Regions from separate parts of the Lactiplantibacillus sp. 7.2.4 genome, predicted to be linked through region 4. Evidence: predicted binding sites of a transcription regulator. Region 4 holds the regulator's gene; each other region holds the start of a gene.
The links. The regulator NrdR, encoded in region 4, represses ribonucleotide reductase genes. The targets are predictions, from matches to a motif close to ACACNATATATNGTGT.
Positions count from the first base shown of each region.

Region 1: the regulator NrdR is predicted to act here: its motif matches at 1,062-1,077, upstream of nrdD (anaerobic ribonucleoside-triphosphate reductase).
Region 2: the regulator NrdR is predicted to act here: its motif matches at 1,301-1,316, upstream of KGF70_RS02935 (deoxynucleoside kinase).
Region 3: the regulator NrdR is predicted to act here: its motif matches at 1,010-1,025, upstream of pnuC (nicotinamide riboside transporter PnuC).

Region 1 is NZ_JAGYGS010000064.1:14,786-16,995, reverse strand. It holds gene KGF70_RS14380 (peptide deformylase) at 1-80, opposite strand, end outside; gene KGF70_RS14375 (hypothetical protein) at 210-683, opposite strand; gene nrdD (anaerobic ribonucleoside-triphosphate reductase) at 1,143-2,210, shown strand, end outside.
Region 2 is NZ_JAGYGS010000005.1:67,289-69,498, forward strand. It holds gene KGF70_RS02925 (YhgE/Pip domain-containing protein) at 1-429, shown strand, start outside; gene mscL (large-conductance mechanosensitive channel protein MscL) at 853-1,236, shown strand; gene KGF70_RS02935 (deoxynucleoside kinase) at 1,341-1,988, shown strand; gene KGF70_RS02940 (glycerophosphodiester phosphodiesterase family protein) at 2,119-2,210, opposite strand, start outside.
Region 3 is NZ_JAGYGS010000021.1:11,687-13,896, reverse strand. It holds gene pnuC (nicotinamide riboside transporter PnuC) at 128-916, opposite strand; gene map (type I methionyl aminopeptidase) at 1,278-2,069, shown strand.
Region 4 is NZ_JAGYGS010000004.1:46,330-48,539, reverse strand. It holds gene coaE (dephospho-CoA kinase) at 1-556, shown strand, start outside; gene nrdR (transcriptional regulator NrdR) at 596-1,111, shown strand; gene KGF70_RS02200 (replication initiation and membrane attachment family protein) at 1,133-2,210, shown strand, end outside.

The sequences.
Region 1 (2,210 bases), on a different contig from region 4:
ACGACCGGTGCGTCGGCCGGGGTGGCAATCGTCGCGGGGACACTTAATGCGGCGGGGTCGTGAACAATGGGTCGAATCATATCAGTTCCTCCATATCGTGGGTTTATTAGTTCAATTATAGGGAGCGGTTCACCGAGAAGCAAGCCGTTCTGCAGGTGTGAACTCAAAACACCCCACGCAGACAGAATCGCGTGGGGTGTACGAAGTCCTTAATTATTAACTTTAAAAGTCGGCGTGAGGCTGCTGGTCTTTAAGGCCTGAGTCGTCGTGGTTGGTATCTTACTCCGATTCGGTCGCCAGTTCGGATCTTTGACCAGGGTTGTCGCCGTTCCCTGATAATCGAGCGTCATACTGTTAGCATTATTGAGTGTTAGCACGGCGGTCGCCTGCTTGATTTTTACAGTCAGCTGCGTCTCATCCAGCTTGAAATCAGTATGGTTGCGCGCAGGTGATTTACCGGCTTGAAACAAGCCAAGCTGGTGTTCGGTATTCAGATATAGGCTCGTTGCGGGATCTTTGCTCACCCAGCGTCCTAAAAAGTCGCGGGACGTGACGGATTGCACGGCATGGACTGTTGACGTTGTTGGTTGAACCGGCTTAGCGGTAGGTGATGTCTTTGATTGGCACCCGGCGAGTAGACCGCTAAGCAGTAATCCCACAATTATGCCTCTAATTTTTTGCATAATTATTCTCTCCTCCAAATGCCCATTTTCCCCTGTAGGGCTTATTCACCATTATAGCGAATATGTCATCTTATTTAAACTAAATTGTCATACTCATCGTGAAATAATTAATTTTAAGCGATTTGATTGTATTGTGCTTAATTGGCGGCGAATGATCTCGACCGTTTTTGGTCATGAAAAAACGTGAAAGCCACTAAGACGGGCGTTCGATTGAAGGTTAAGAATATTGACTAAATATTCATAATGAAAGTGTAAACTGATACAGAAAATAATTTTAAAATATTCCAAAACTACGCCAATTCGATGGCTAGTGAGTCTTGCTGTACGCAACTGTATTTATCAGGCGATTTGAGCCATAGGCATTTTTAATAAAATGAGCTACTATATATAGTATTGATTCAAACTGAACGTACTATCAATTGTATGGACTTGATGACTTTGGAAAGTGGGGAATGTAAGATGCTGACAACGACAACTAAGGATATTTTAGACGAATTACGGCCACTACCGGTCACGAAACGGGGCGGAGCACAAACCAAGTTTCACCCCTATAAATTAGACTTTGTCTTACACCAGTTATTAACGACTGAGGATGAGGTGCGCGTCGTGAAGCAAGCCCTAGTCGCTTATTATCGGGATGCGGACGGCATTGACACCCGGGAACTCCGGACGACATTGATGCAGATCTTGAATGCTCAGGGCTTGACTCAAGCGGCCCAAGCTTATCAAGACTACTTTGATGCTGAACAAGAACGCTTTGCGGCGGCAACGAATGTGCAGGGACGGATTGAAAAATTATTCGAACGCGATGCCAGCGTTGTGCATGAAAATGCAAATAAAGATAGTACGATTTTTAATACCCAACGTGATTTGGAAGCCGGCGCTGCTAGTCGGGCACTAGGTCTGAAGATGTTGCCAGATCTAGTCGCTAAGGCCCATTTACGTGGTGATATTCACTGGCATGACCTCGATTATTCACCGGTCACGCCTGAAACGAACTGCTGTCTGATTGACTTTGACGGCATGTTCAAGCACGGCTATAAGATTGGTAATGCGGAAGTTGCCTCGCCACGGTCGATTCAAACCGCTACAGCCCAGATGGCCCAGATTATTGCCAACGTTGCGTCGCTGCAATACGGTGGTTGTTCTGCCAACCGGGTCGACCAGTTGTTAGCCCCCTATGCGGCCATTAATTATCAAAAACACTTGGCGGATGCTGAAAAGTGGGTCGCTGAAGACCAGCGCGAAGCCTATGCTAAGGCCAAGACGAAAAAGGATATCTACGATGCAATGCAGGCCTTGGAATATGAAATCAATACATTATATTCATCACAAGGGCAGACGCCGTTTACGACCGTTAACTTTGGTTTAGGGACGAGCTGGATCGAACGCGAGATTCAAAAGGCGATTCTCCAGATTCGAATCAAGGGTCTCGGTAAGGAACATCGGACCGCAATCTTTCCCAAATTAATCTTTACGATGAAGCGCGGCCTGAATCTCAGTCCCAACGACCCGAATTATGATATT
Region 2 (2,210 bases), on a different contig from region 4:
ATTCTGACGGCACTCCTATTCATGACGATCGTCGCCTGGCTGAACCTCGTCTTCGGTAAGGCCGGTGCCTTCTTCGGCATGGTCTTGCTGGTCCTGCAGCTCGGCGGTTCAGCCGGCACTTACCCGATTCAATTATCTGGCCGCTTTTTCCAGATGATTCACCCGTGGTTACCGATGAGTTATAGTGTTAACGGATTACGACAAACCTTAATGACTGGCAATTCCGCACTTGGTGAGCTGGCCATCCTGACACTGTTTCTCACGCTATTCGTTGCTTTTACTGGGCTGTTCTTCCTGCGTCGTTACCCACGGCTCGCACAAATTGATTTCGACGACCCGGCTGCCCTCAAAGCGACCCAGAGCAAACTAGCTACGCACATTCAGCGTCGGTTGCGAGCTAAAGCAAGCGATGGCCCCGACCTACACTAACCGAATATGATGATTGGTCAGTGCACCGCTTAATATTGACCACCTGTCTAATAACGCCTCAGCACACTTGTGTTGGGGCGTTTTTTGTATCGATTTTGTCAGTAACTGAACGCTTTTCGCGACTAACCGATATACTGGGGTTGATTTGAGCTTGTCGTGCCATGTTCCCGAAGTCTTGAATCCTAGTCACTAGCCACCGATAACGTGCAGCTGTGCTCCCCATCCAAACCCCCGCCTCAAGCACAGCGCCCACCAGATTAGGTCACTATCCAAACGAAACAAATCGTTAGTACGGGCAAAATTCGACCGCGTATGCTGTGGTTAACCACCAATTGCCCCGAAATTCATCTCGTATATCAATTGAGTCAACGTTTGATTTTAGCTATACTGTTATCAGCTAAACAAAAAAGGAGCGCTCGTCACATGATTAAAGAATTTAAGGAATTTATTGCTCGTGGGAACGTGATTGACTTGGCCGTTGGGGTCATTATTGGGTCTGCGTTTACCGCCATCGTCAAATCGTTAACCGATAACTTGATCAATCCGTTGATTGGGATTTTCCTAGGTCGTGTCGATTTATCCAACTTAAAAGTCAGTATCGGTGATGCCACTTTCAAGTACGGGTCATTTTTGAATGCCATCATTAATTTCTTCATCGTCGCCATCGTTGTGTTCATTCTGGTGAAAATTATTAATAAAGTCGTTAAAAATGAACCGGAAGAAACTGAGGATGAAGAAGAAGTCGATCTTTCCGCGCAATACTTGGAAGAAATCCGTGATTTATTGAAGGAACAAGCCAAAAAATAGCCCAAAATAGCACCGAAGCAAATTTTTCATTAAAAGTCTATATGGTATTCCAACTTTTTTTGAGATACAATATATTGTGCAATTTTTTATAAAGAGGGGCTATCATGGTGATAATAACAGCAGGAATGATTGGGGTCGGCAAAACCACGTTAACGGGGCTGATTGCAGACCACCTTGGAACGAAGGCATTTTACGAACCGGTTGGCGACAACCCAGTACTGCCACTTTACTATTCGGATCCAAAGAATTACGGGTTCCTATTACAAATCTATTTCCTCAACAAGCGCTTTGCAATGATCAAGAAGGCATTGGCCGATGATAACAATGTTCTCGACCGCTCCATCTACGAAGATGCCCTCTTTACCAAAGAAAACAACGCTGAGGGTAATATTTCTGACACTGAACTGAAAGTTTACTTGCAACTATTAGACAATATGATGACCGAATTAACCGAGCTCCCTAAAAAGGCGCCGGACTTGATGGTCTACTCCGAAACCGACTTCGATACGATCCTCTACCGGATCAAGAAGCGGGGTCGGGACTACGAACAATTCGATAACAATCCTGAACTTGAATCATATTACTACAAGATGTGGACCGCCTACCGCAAGTGGTATGACGAATATGATGCGAGTCCTAAGATGAAGATCGACTTACAACAATACGACTTAGAGAAACCTGAAAATCAACAAGCCGTACTCGCACAAATCGATGCTGAATTGGGTAAGATTCGTAACCCAGCCAGTGTTTAAACATTCTAACGATAAAAAGGAGTGGATTTCCGCCATGGAAATCCACTCCTTTTCTTATGCTGACAATTAATCACAACTATCAATAATTAGTAAGTTCGCTTGAACTAACATGTCGCGCTTCGAGCTGCGCTTACATGGCCGCTCGTACTTGCTGCGCCAACTCAAAATTATTTGTAATGACCGCGTTAACGGCTGCTGCAAACAATTGTTGCATGACTGCCG
Region 3 (2,210 bases), on a different contig from region 4:
GCAATGTTTTAATTCTTCGAGTATCCGGGCATCGGTGCGCCTTGTACTTTGACTTACCACAATATCCGACTTTGTGCGACGAAAAAAGCACGACCGGCCTAGCCAGTCATGCTTCATACTTACCTAATTAATGATTTAATTCGAATGCTTGATTATGAGTGGCGTCTACACTAGCAGCATCACTAGCCGCTTGTTCTTCGGCCATCAAACGAGCCCGTTCATGCTTGTTGTACCAAGGTGAGACCGTGAAGGCTAAGATATCGTTGATCAAATAAATTGAGCTGTTGATAAACATCGCCAACGTTGCGGAACCTTGACGGAACGAAATGAACCAGAGTACCATCTGAGCTAGCCCAGAAGCAATCCACCAGAAGTACTGGTTGTTGTAACGGAGGAAGCAGATGACCCCTGCCGTCAAACAAATGGCGAAACTAATGGCATCGACCCACGGCCGCGGATCATCAGTCAACGCACCAATGAGGTAACCAGAGATGGCGTAAACGACGAGGGTTGCAACAATTGCGACGACCCAAGTCTTACCGGTGAATTTCCGAATCTTGGACACCATGTTCACGTTCCAGTTAGCACTCAGTAACACTGGGATATCGAGCGTTACAACGTAGGCTAATTGTTCGCCGATACTTAAGTAGTTTTTGGCTGAAAAACCAACCACGATGAAACAAGCTGCTGAAATAACACCCAATAATCCATTGACTGATTTGGCGGCGTTAATGGCTAACACGCAAAGAACACCCAAAGTTGTCCCAATAAATGTTAGAATAGACAATGCTGTGATTGGGGCACTGACCAAAGTCATCACTTGACACCCTAAGCTAAAATAGAATAAGTAGTAGTTCTGTTGTGGCCAACCCTTCAGTTGGTGTGATAAGAATTTAAAATAATTACTCAAAATCATGCTCCTCTTTCCGTTCATCATATGCGGTTGTAGGTGTCTAGTTGGCCAACCAGTCACGTCACACTACTACATGTAGTGTTTCCGTTCGAAACAACACAATATATTGTATCATTATCTCAGCCGATGAAAAGAGAAAAATTCCATTTTTATATTAGATTGTTCGCAACCAATCCGCTTCCGTCCCGCCAATTTGGCTTTTTTGGCGTGGCGATTTTTTTCGTTTTTTTTAGCGTTAAGTTACTGGAAACGCTATCATTAGCAAGTGCAGACAATGGCTTTTGTCGGACCACCTCGCTTGCAGTATACTGGAGGAGAACAATCTTTTAGCTTTACAATATAATTAATTTTTTGGAGGAACCTCATGATTACGCTTAAATCAGATCGTGAAATCCAAGGGATGCAAGCTGCCGGTGACATTATGGTGGGCTTGTTCCACGCCCTTGAAGATTACATCAAACCAGGTATCACGACTTGGGATGTCGATCACTTTGCTTACGAATACATCACCGCGCACGATGCGACCCCTGGTGAACTTAACTTTGAAGGCTACAAATACTCAACTTGTGTCAGCGTCAACGACATGATTTGCCATGGCTGCCCAAGTAAGGACATCTTAGTTAAGGACGGTGACTTATTAAAGGTCGATACGGTCATTAACTACCACGGTTACCTCAGTGACTCTTGCCACGCCTTCGTTGCCGGGACTCCTGCACCAGAAGTTAAGAAATTAATGGAAGTGACCCACAAAGCGCTATACCTGGGCATCGACCAAGCCGTTGTTGGCAACCGTATCGGTGATATTGGTTGGGCAATTCAAAACTACGCTGAAAACGAAATGGGTTACGGTGTCGTTCGCGAATACATCGGCCACGGCATTGGACCGACGATGCACGAAAAGCCCGACGTTCCTCACTATGGCGAAGCAGGTCACGGTACCCGCTTGAAAGCCGGCATGACCATAACGATCGAACCCATGGTCAACATTGGCGACTGGCGCTCCGGCGAAACTGCTGATGATGGCTGGACCGTTCGGACGTTAGACGGCAGCTTGAGTTGCCAATACGAACACACCTTGGTTGTCACGGATGACGGTCCTAAGATCTTATCTTCATTCGATAACGACTTCGACGCTAAGTATTTATGGCATAAATAATCATCACTTTATTAGATAGTAACCAACCGCTTGAACAAGCCGACCTTGAACTTGTTCAGGCGGTTTTTGTCTAGATTTACGCATTGTCCTAAGTAATTTGGCATGAATCATGATTAAATCATGCCAATCGTTTGGCTTACT
Region 4 (2,210 bases):
TGGAAAATCCACCGTTTCTAAGTTATTAGCGCAGTATTTACCTATCGTGGATGCTGACAAAATCGCCTGGGCGGTCGAAGGACCAGGACAACCCACGACGCAGAAAATCGCTGCTAAGTTTGGGCCGGACGCATTATTGGCGGATGGTTCACTCAATCGGCCATGGCTCGGCCAGTTAGTTTTTAATGATTCGGCCGCCTTGCAGGATTTGACGGCCATTACCAGTTTGCCGATTCAATATGCGATGTTTGAAGCCATCGTCGCGGCAGGCCAGTCGAATCCAACGGCGATTATTCTAGACGTGCCGTTACTCTATGAGAGTGGCTGGCAGAATGTCTGTGACCAGGTTGTCGTCGTGACTGCACCACCGGCCATCGTACTAAAACGCTTGATGGCGCGCAACCAGCTGTCAAAGCAAGCGGCCCAGGCACGAATTGCGAGTCAGCTGCCATTGGCTCAAAAGGCCGCGTGGGCGGACGTGGTGATTGATAACGGTTCAACCGTTGATAAAACTGAAGCCGCCGTGTTAAAATGGCTAGAAACTATGACTGTTTAATAAAAATAATTGTGACTTGTTACAAGGGGTGTGAAAGCTATGCAATGTCCACATTGTCATCATAATGGCTCCCGTGTGGTTGACAGTCGACCGACTGATGACGGTCGCGTCATCCGGCGTCGGCGGGAATGCGAAAACTGTGGTTTCCGATTTACGACGTTTGAACGGGTCGAAGCGACCCCGTTATTAGTGATCAAGAAAAATGGTGCCCGTGAAGAATTCAATCGTGAGAAGGTCTTACGAGGGATTATTCGCTCCGCCGAAAAACGCCCAGTCAGCATGGAAACCATGACTGGGGTCGTTGATGATGTTGAAAATAAAGTCCGGTCACTGGGTGAAAATGAAATTTCCAGCCAAGTGATCGGTGAGTACGTGATGGAACAGCTCGCGGATATTGATGAAATTTCTTATATTCGTTTCGCTAGTGTTTATCGCCAATTCAAGGATATGCACGTCTTCTTGAACGAACTCCAAGATATGATGGAACGTGACAAGGTCAAGTTGGCGAAACCGTCAGTGAAGACCGAGCACGCGCCAAAACGTAAAAAAGATTAGGTCAAAAGAATGGTGAACAAGATGCCAAATGAAGAACCATTGACGCCCAAATCAGGACTGGTGGTCCCACAAGCCCCAGCGTTGAGCGCCGCCCAGCAAGCAGTCTTAGCGGAGCTGTATTTACCGTTGATCGGGCCACTGGCATATAGTTTGTATGCCGCGCTGCGAAGCTTACAAAGCAGTGAAAACGAACTGAGTAATCGTCGTAGTCATGCGGAATTGCTAGGAATTTTGAACGCAGATTTACCGACCGTATTGGCAGCACGTCGTAAACTAGAGGCGACGGGGCTGTTACGGAGTTATTACCAACAAGATGAGCTCGGCACTTTGTATATTTATCGCTTGCAGGCACCGCAACTAGCCTTACAATTCTTTGCAGATGACCTGTTAAGCGTTTTGCTGCTCGATACTGTTGGGGAATTACGCTACCAACAGCTGGCTAGTGATTTTGCCACGCAACCGGTGGATCTGACGGCGGCGAAGGACGTGACGGCTAATATCCTCGAGGTATTTCACGTTGATGGTCATAAAGTCACGACCACGCCACGCCCTGTCCAGCAGGTGCGGGCACAGCTGGCTGCCAATGAACCGGCTGAAGATCAATCACCAGTACTCAGTGATGATGACTTCGATTGGCAATTATTAGGTCAAATCTTGAAGCAAAACTACGTTGACTTGAAACAAGTGGCTAGTTCGCGCCAACTTATCGTTACGGAAAGTCGGGTTTATGGCATCAGTGAGATTGAGATGGCCAAGCTGATCAGTGAAGTTGCCAGTTTGACGACTGGACAATTTGACGAGAACCAGTTGAAACTATTGATCGCACGCCGGTATGAGCGGCCAACCACGCCAACTCGGACGACGACAAATGAAGCAACGACCGATCAGTCGACTAAACCAACCACTACGGCGGCCAATTCTAGTAAGGCAACCCGGCAGCCAGCTTCAACGGCACAACTTTCTAAGGCGGAACAGCAACTGGTCGATGTTGCGAAGCAGGCCGTGCCGTACGATTTTTTGGCGGCGGTGAAGGCAGAAAAGCACGGCTTTGTGACAAGTGGTGAAAATCGGCTGGTCCATGACTTGATCAGTAGGGGCG